DNA from 2 places in the Clostridium sp. CM039 genome. Region 1 is predicted to be linked to the other one. Evidence: riboswitches for the same ligand, from Rfam matches in the RefSeq annotation. Region 1 holds a riboswitch; the other holds the start of a gene.
The links. Region 1 has a riboswitch for S-adenosylmethionine ahead of ACWJJ2_RS11135 (O-acetylhomoserine aminocarboxypropyltransferase/cysteine synthase family protein). Riboswitches for the same ligand answer to the same signal wherever they lie in the genome.
Positions count from the first base shown of each region.

Region 1 (4,435 bases):
TATCAGAGGAGAAGTATGTTATGAAAGAGACCACACTCTATTCAGCATTCAACCGTCTTGAGAAGAATGGATATATCGAATCTTTCTATAAAGACGAAACCTTTGGTAAAAGACGCACATATTATAAAATCACCCCCGTAGGTTTAACCTACTATAAAGAAAAATGTGAAGAATGGAGCTTAACAAAAGAAGTTATTAATAAATTTATTAAGGAGAGGGATTAGAATGGAAACTATAAAAAATTATTTAGATAATATGTTTAAAGTCCTACCAAGAACAAATCAGACGGTCAAATTAAAAAATGATTTATTATGGAATATGGAAGAAAAATATAACGAGAATAAGAATGATGGAAAATCAGAAAATGAGGCCATTGGTATTGTAATTTCAGAATTTGGCAATATTGACGAATTAATTGATGAACTTGGCATCGAACATATGAAAAAGGGTGCGATACTTAAAACCATTACACAAGAAGAGGCCGATAACTTTATGACTACAAAAAAAGAATCTGGCTTATTGATGGGTATAGGTGTTTTTTTATGTATTGTAGCAACAGCTATATTAATATTAATTACCACTCTCATAGATGGTGGCATTATCTGTAAAGGAATTTCAAAAGATTTCAGCGATATGTTTGGCATTATTGCACTATTCTTACTGTGTGTACCTGCTGTAGCTTTATTCATTTATTCCGGTATGAAGCTAGAAAAATACAAGTATCTAAAAAGCGGTTTTGATTTACCTCTTCATGTAAAAGTAATTGTAAATCAAAAAAATAATGCTTTTGCATCAACCCATATGATATCTGTAATAACAGGTGTGTGCATATGTGTCATATCACCAGTTGCACTTTTTGTATCATCTGCTTTTGGCGACAATGCATCTAGCTACGGAGTAGTTGTTTTACTTGTGATGATTGCTATTGCCGTTTTCCTCTTTATATATTTTGGAAATATTAAGCAGAGTTTTAGTATTCTTTTACAGATTGGTGACTTTTCAAAAGAAAAAACTGAAGATAATAAACTTATTGGTGCAGTTGCTGCTATCGTATGGCCATTAGCAATCTGTATCTTCCTTGTCAGTGGATTAGTTTTTAATCTATGGCACATTAATTGGATTATATTCCCTATCGTTGGCATTTTATTTGGTATGTTCAGTGCAGCATATAGTATTATAAAAGGGCATAATTAAAATAATTTTATCTTTAAAAAAAGTATTGACAATTGTTTTTATGAGTAATATACTAAATACTAATAACTGAATACAACTTATCCAGAGTGGCAGAGGAACTGGTCCGATGAAGCCCGACAACCAGCATTCTTATTCGAATGTAGTGGTGTCAATTCCTGCAGATTGTAAAATCTGAAAGATAAGGATGTTAGCAAATTTTATGATACAATTTTATTGTTTATTAAAGTTAACTATTGCTACTTTCCTTATAGGAAAGTAGCTTTTTTTCTTTCCCAAAAATCTAAATAAATAATGTACTAAATACTAACAACTAAATATAACTTATCCAGAGCGGCAGAGGGACTGGCCCGATGATGCCCGACAACCAGCATTTTTAAAAGAAGTGCAATGGTGTCAATTCCATCAGATTGTAAAATCTGAAAGATAAGGACGATAGCAAATTTTATGATACAATTTTATTGTTTATTAAAGTTAATCATGCTGCTTTCCTTATAGGAGAGCAGCTTTTTTTTAGAAAAATAATTATAAAAGGAGAAATTAATATGAGTGAGCGAAAATTAAGTTTTGAAACATTACAGGTACATGCAGGGCAGGTTCCAGACCCTACTACAGGCTCGAGAGCAGTCCCAATTTATCAAACATCATCTTTTGTTTTTAAAAATGCAGATCATGCAGCAAATTTATTTCAATTAAAAGAAGAAGGAAATATATATTCAAGAATAATGAACCCAACTACAGACGTTTTTGAAAAAAGAGTAGCCGCTCTCGAAGGCGGAGTAGCAGGACTTGCTACAGCTTCAGGAATAGCTGCAACATTCTATGCAATACTTAATGTAGCAAATTCAGGCGATGAAATAGTAGCTGCAAGCACTCTATATGGTGGTACTTATGAACTATTTAATGTTACTCTTAGAAAACTTGGAATTAACGTAACATTTGTTGATCCAGATGATCCTGAAAATTTTAGAAAAGCTATCTCGAATAAAACAAAAGCACTTTATGCTGAAACAATGGGAAACCCAAAAATAAATGTTCTAGATATAGAGGCAGTAGCGGATATTGCTCATGAAAATAAAATACCCCTTATTATTGACAATACCTTTGCAACTCCCTTCCTTTGCCGTCCAATTGAGTATGGTGCAGATGTAATTATTCATTCAGCAACAAAGTTCATTGGAGGACATGGAACTACTATTGGTGGAATTATAGTTGATGCTGGTAAATTTGATTGGGCAGCTAGCGGTAAATTCCCTGATTTTACAACTCCGGATAAAAGCTATAATGGAATAGTATATGCTAATTTAGGTGCTCCAGCATTTGCTTTAAAAGCTAGAGTTCAACTTTTAAGAAACACCGGTGCGACGCTTAGCCCTCAAAGTGCATTTTTATTTCTTCAAGGTTTGGAATCATTATCGTTAAGAGTTGAGAGACATGTAACAAACGCTAGGAAAGTTGTTGAATTTTTGAGTAAGCATCCAAATGTTTCATGGGTAAATTATCCTGAACTTGACGGGAGCAGATACAAAGATTTAGCTAAAAAATACCTACCAAAAGGAGCAGGATCAATATTCACTTTTGGAATAAAAGGTGGCCTTGAAGCTGGAAAAAAATTTATTAATAATGTAGAATTATTTTCGCTGCTTGCAAATGTTGCAGATGCAAAATCTCTAGTAATTCACCCCTCAAGTACAACTCATGCAGAGCTTAACGCAGAGGAGCAAAAATCTGCTGGAGTTACTTCAGATTTGATAAGACTTTCAATTGGCGTTGAGGGTATCGATGACATTATATACGATTTGACGCAAGCTCTAGAAAAATCAGTTCAATAAAAAGTCAATAATTCTTTGGCAGCTGGTTTCAAAATAAGGTCTTGTTCCTAACTATATTCCTCCATCACCTTAGATGACGGAGGAATAACTTTAAAGTTTAGAAAGGAAAACTATTATGAAAAAGGTAAAAATAGCGATTTTAGGTTTTGGAAATGTTGGGACGGGTGTATGGAAAATACTTCACGAAAATAGAAAAGAAATAATGAAACGTTCAAATTATGAAATAGAAGTTGCTAAAATACTTGTAAAAGATATAAATAAAAAAAGAGATATCAAAGCACCTAATGGCCTATTAACAGATAACATTGATGATATTATAAATGATGAAAGTATAAAAATTGTGGTTGAACTTATTGGTGGATGCGATAAATCTAAAGAGTATATGATACGCGCAATGAAATCTAAAAAACATATTGTAACTGCTAATAAATTAGTTATCGCGAACTGGGGCGAAGAGTTATTTAAAACAGCGGAGAAAGAAAACGTATTGTTTTATTATGAAGCAAGTGTGGCTGGTGGAATTCCAATAATACGCGAGATTAATGAGAGCCTTACAGCCAATAGGATTGATCAGATAATTGGAATTATAAATGGAACAACTAATTACATATTAAGCAAAATGACAATGGATGGGATTAGCTTTGATGAAGCACTAAAGGAGGCGCAAGAAAAGGGTTATGCTGAAGCAGACCCAACCTCTGATGTTGATGGCTTTGACGCTGTATATAAGCTTGCAATAATGTCTTCTCTAGCATTTGGAACTAAGGTAGATCATGATTGTATTTATAGAGAAGGAATAAGAAGTATTAGTGACATAGATATAGAATATGCTAAAAAACTTGGTTATTCAATAAAACTTTTAGCAATAGCTAAAGAAGTAAATAACAAATTAGAGCTAAGAGTACATCCAACCCTAATACCTTCGAGCCACCCAATGGCAAATGTAGCCGATGCATTTAATGCTATTATGATAAAAGGAAATGCAGTTGGAGAGTTAATGCTATATGGAAAAGGCGCTGGAGCTTTTCCAACTGGAAGTGCAGTTGTAGGTGATATAATATCCATATTAAGAAATAATGTAAATCCTTATGACTTATTAGACCTAAGTGACAAGACTGATTTTAAAGAAGTGAAAAAATCAGAAGAAAATGAATCAGAATTCTATATTAGACTTAATGTTAAAGATACAGTAGAAGTTTTAGGAGATACAGCGAAAATATTTGGGAAAAACAATGTCAGCATTATGTCCGTTACTGGAGATGTAAGGCACGATGATCATGGACCACTAGGATTTATTACACATAAAAGTTCAGAAAAAAACATAAGAATTTCATTAGAAAAAATAAAAGAACTAGAAAACGTCAACAAAATAGAAAGTATAATAAGGATGGAATCATTTTATTAAACTTATT
Region 1 covers NZ_CM143649.1:2,345,305-2,349,739, forward strand. Annotated here, with positions in the region: gene ACWJJ2_RS11125 (PadR family transcriptional regulator) at 1-224, shown strand, start outside; gene ACWJJ2_RS11130 (permease prefix domain 1-containing protein) at 226-1,194, shown strand; SAM riboswitch class I at 1,269-1,379, shown strand; SAM riboswitch class I at 1,513-1,624, shown strand; gene ACWJJ2_RS11135 (O-acetylhomoserine aminocarboxypropyltransferase/cysteine synthase family protein) at 1,737-3,023, shown strand; gene ACWJJ2_RS11140 (homoserine dehydrogenase) at 3,139-4,428, shown strand.

Region 2 (4,435 bases), 940 kb from region 1:
GTATATTGAGCCAAATGACTATCTACTACACTTTGTAATTTTTCTTGTTTTGCAGTATCAATAGATGTATCTATTCTATATCCTCCACTAAGAAGTTGTTTTTCTTTAGACTCATATTCATCATTATACTTAGTGAAATAAGTGTTTCTATCATTATCATTACTAAAAGAATATTTAGAAACGAAACCATTTTGCTCCATTAACTTTAAGGTTGCATTGTGAACAGCATATTGAATATCATAGCTCATAGGTTCAGGTGCTGTACGAGGTTTAATATTTAATTTAATAACTTCTGCTTTTGCTGTATCAAAATCATTTTGTGAAATTTGTTCTAAGCTTAGCATTTTATCTAAGACTAAGTCTCTCCTCTTTATAACATTGTCAAGCTGAGTCACGGGGTTATAAACAGATGGATTATTAGGTATTGAAACAAGCATAGCTATTTGAGATAAATCTAAATCCTTATTATTCTTTTGAAAGTAAAATTGTGAAGCACTTTCAATACTATAGCATCCATTGCCGAAGTTTATATTATTTACATAAAACTCTAATATTTGATCTTTTGAATATCTTTCTTCTAATTTCTTTGCTATAACAGACTCTTCCAATTTTCTCGACAAGGTTACGTCAAATGTAAGGAATACATTTCTTGCAAGTTGTTGCGTTATTGTTGAACCACCTTGTACGATAGCTCCCTTGGATTTTATATATACCCAGACAGCTCTCCTTATACCTTTATAATCTATACCACCATGTTTATAAAATCTTTGGTCTTCTATTGAAGTGACAGCTTTACCTACATAGGGATTTAAGTCTGCTTCTTTTGTGTAATAATATGTATTGGTCTTAAATTCTTTTAATAGTTTACCATTAGTATCAAAAAATTGTGTTGGTTTTCGGGTATTAAAGGAGGTTTCGTTTATGGTTTGTGCTATATTGTTAGCATCTTTTATAGTTGCCTCTATTTTAGGCCCATATTTAATATAACCATATCCTAAAGTTATCGTAGCCGATACGAAAATTATTGCAGAAAATATCAATAAACCTTTAACGATTTTTTTCCAAAGTTTCTTTTTAACCGGTGCTATTTTTATGGGTTCTACATTTTGATTATCATCCATTAATATCTCCTCCTTTTTTTATTATACAAAAAATGTCCAGGGTTAGCCCTGGATGACCACGCTTCATACATACGTAAAGGGGGGGCTTACTTGGTCGCCATAAGTATTTTCCTGTTTTTAGTCCTATATTCAATTGTTATTACTGAATTCTAATACTAGGTCACATAAAAGAGACCTTATGGGTCTCTCTTATACTATTAAAAAAGTGCTTAGTTTATGTGTGTATAATACAATTATTTTACAATTTTGTCAATAACACTAAGTTATATGATGTGATTTCTATTGATGTTAATTATTTCTTATTGGCATTTCAAACATTAGCCATACAATGTATCCTCCTAGAACAATATAATTATTACAATATATTATAACATAAATAATGTAACATGAATATTTATGTTATATATAAAGTATGAACAAAATATATATTATGATGAAACATCATTAGACAGTTGTATGATGTTTGGAGAAGGTGTATATAAAAACTTCTTTACATAGCATTCATATAGTGATATTATAAATCTAATTTAATAAATAAGTTAATTCTCATCAAGAGAGATAGAGGGACTGGCCCGATGACATCTCGGCAACCATCAGACGTATTGTCTGAATAGGTGCTAAATCCTGCGTTAATTTCATTGTAAATTAGCGGAAGATGAGAGAGGTGTCTTTGTAATTTTATACCTCTTTCATCATTATATAATGATGAAAGAGGTTTTTGTTTTTTTGAATAGATGTAAATAAAATTTAATAGTGTCTTATCAAGAGAGGTGGAGGGACTGGCCCTATGAACCCCGACAACCAGTATCATATTATGATACATGGTGTTAATTCCTGCAGCATTGCTGCAAGATAAGAATAAGTTTGGAAGTAGTGCCCAAGTTTATTCTTGGGCTCTATTTTTTTAGAGTGATGTTTAAAGAAAGGATCAAAAGGTAAAGATGAATTATAAGAAATGAAAAGGAGAAGGGATATCATGATTAAAGTTCGAGGTGTAAGTAAAAGTTTTTCAGGGGTTAAAGTGTTAAATGATGTTTCATTTACAGTGGAGGAAGGTGATATTTATGGTGTTATTGGTCACAGTGGAGCTGGTAAATCCACTTTACTTAGATGCTTTAATGGGCTTGAAACCTATGATACAGGTACCATTAATATAATGGAAAAAGGGGTGAAACAGCTAAGTTTGAAAGAACTTCGCGAGTTTAGGAAAAATGTAGGCATAATATTTCAAAGTTTTAATCTTATTAACAGTAAAAATGTTTTTGAAAACATAGCATTTCCACTAGAAATATGGGGAAACGATAAAAATTTTATTAAAAAAAGAGTAGATAGCTTAATAGAGTTAGTAGGACTTAAGGATAAAGCAAACACCAATGTAAAACAACTTAGCGGAGGGCAGAAGCAAAGAGTTGGAATTGCAAGAGCGCTTTCACTTAATCCGAAAATATTACTTTGTGATGAAGCTACCTCTGCACTAGATCCTAAAACTACAAAATCTATATTAGAGCTTTTAAGGGCTATCAATAACAAATTTAATATAACAATTATTGTAGTTACCCATCAGATGGAAGTGGTAAAAGAAATTTGTAATAAATTTATTCTTTTAGAAGGAGGGGAAATTAAAAGCCATGGCATTACCGATGAACTATTTATTAGGCCAACAAAGGAAATGCAAACACTTATGGGAGAGGAAGAATTACTGCCTAGCACGGGATATAACATTAAAATATTTTTTACAAAGGAAATTACCCAGAGTTGCCTTATAACATCAATTGCCAGGGAGTTAAATATTGATTTTTCAATAGTATGGGGCAGGCTTGAAAAATTTAGGGATAACGTAATGGGAAGTCTCATAATAAATGCAAGTAAAGAGAATAAGAAGAAGATATTAAATTATTTAGATGAAAAATCTATAGAGTGGGAGCTCATTAATTATTCTGTGCAGCTTGAGAAGCACAAGGGAGAGAGTATAAATGCTATTTAAAGATATTTTATTACCTGCACTAAAAGAAACTATATATATGGTAACATTATCCACGATTTTTACAGTTATTTTAGGGTTTATTTCAGCAGTAGGATTAATTATAACTGGACCTATTGGCCTAAGGCCAAACACTTTAATCTATAAAATCTTAAATTTAGTAATAAATGTACTTAGGTCTTTTCCGTTTATTATACTAATGATATCTATATTCCCTTTAACTAAGCTTATAGTTGGAACAACAATAGGTACTAATGCAGCTATAGTTCCTCTAACGCTTGGTGCAGCACCTTTTGCTGCAAGAATAATAGAATCTGCACTTTTAGAAGTGGATTATGGAATTGTTGAAGCAGCTAAGTCATTTGGTGCAAAAACCTATCAAATTATATTTAAGGTTATGTTAAAAGAGGCAATGCCGTCTATAGTTCTTGGAGTTACGTTAACAATAATAAACATTATAGGTTACTCAGCTATGGCTGGGACAATTGGTGGAGGGGGACTTGGAGATGTAGCCGTAAAATATGGTTACTATAGATTTAAGTCAGATATCATGATATACACTGTAATTATATTAATTGCAGTTGTGCAAGTAATTCAAGCCTTAGGAAATATATTGTACAGAAAAATGATTAAATAAGTTTTGAATTATAAAAATATTAAAAGAAAAATAAGAGGAGGAAATTAAAAATGAAAAAAATATTAAGCATATTATTAACAATAGTTGTGATTTTTACACTGAGTGGATGTGGAGCAAAAAAAGAGGCGGATGTAACTGAGAAAAAAATCATTAAAGTAGGTGCGTCACCAGTGCCTCATAAAGAAATATTAGAGGCTATAAAGCCGATTCTCGCAAAAGAGGGATATACTCTCGAAATAGTAGAATTTACTGACTATGTAACACCAAACACTGCACTAGCCGAGGGACAATTAGATGCTAATTTCTTTCAACATATTCCTTATTTGCAATCCTTTAGTAAGGAAAAGGGAGTGGACCTAGACTATACTGTAAAGGTTCATCTTGAACCTATGGGTGTGTACTCTAATAAATATAAAAAGCTAAGTGATTTAAAAGATGGAGCTAAAATAGCCATTCCAAGTGATCCTACAAATGGAGCAAGAGCACTTAGAGTGCTTGAGAAGGAAGGGCTATTAAAACTAAAAAGTGGAGATCTTATTTCTAAACTTGATATTACTGAAAATAAAAAGAATTTTAAAATAACTGAATTAGACGCTCCTCAGCTTCCAAGGATTTTAAAAGATGTGGATGCAGCAGTTATAAACTCAAATTTTGCAATAGAAGCCAATTTAAATCCGACAAAAGACGCACTAGCAA
Region 2 covers NZ_CM143649.1:3,286,942-3,291,376, forward strand. Annotated here, with positions in the region: gene ACWJJ2_RS15455 (transglycosylase domain-containing protein) at 1-1,121, opposite strand, end outside; SAM riboswitch class I at 1,665-1,783, shown strand; SAM riboswitch class I at 1,877-1,980, shown strand; gene ACWJJ2_RS15460 (methionine ABC transporter ATP-binding protein) at 2,098-3,105, shown strand; gene ACWJJ2_RS15465 (methionine ABC transporter permease) at 3,095-3,739, shown strand; gene ACWJJ2_RS15470 (MetQ/NlpA family ABC transporter substrate-binding protein) at 3,790-4,435, shown strand, end outside.
Region 2: it holds a riboswitch for S-adenosylmethionine, as region 1 does, so the genes downstream of both, ACWJJ2_RS15460 (methionine ABC transporter ATP-binding protein) here and ACWJJ2_RS11135 (O-acetylhomoserine aminocarboxypropyltransferase/cysteine synthase family protein) in region 1, are expected to answer to the same signal.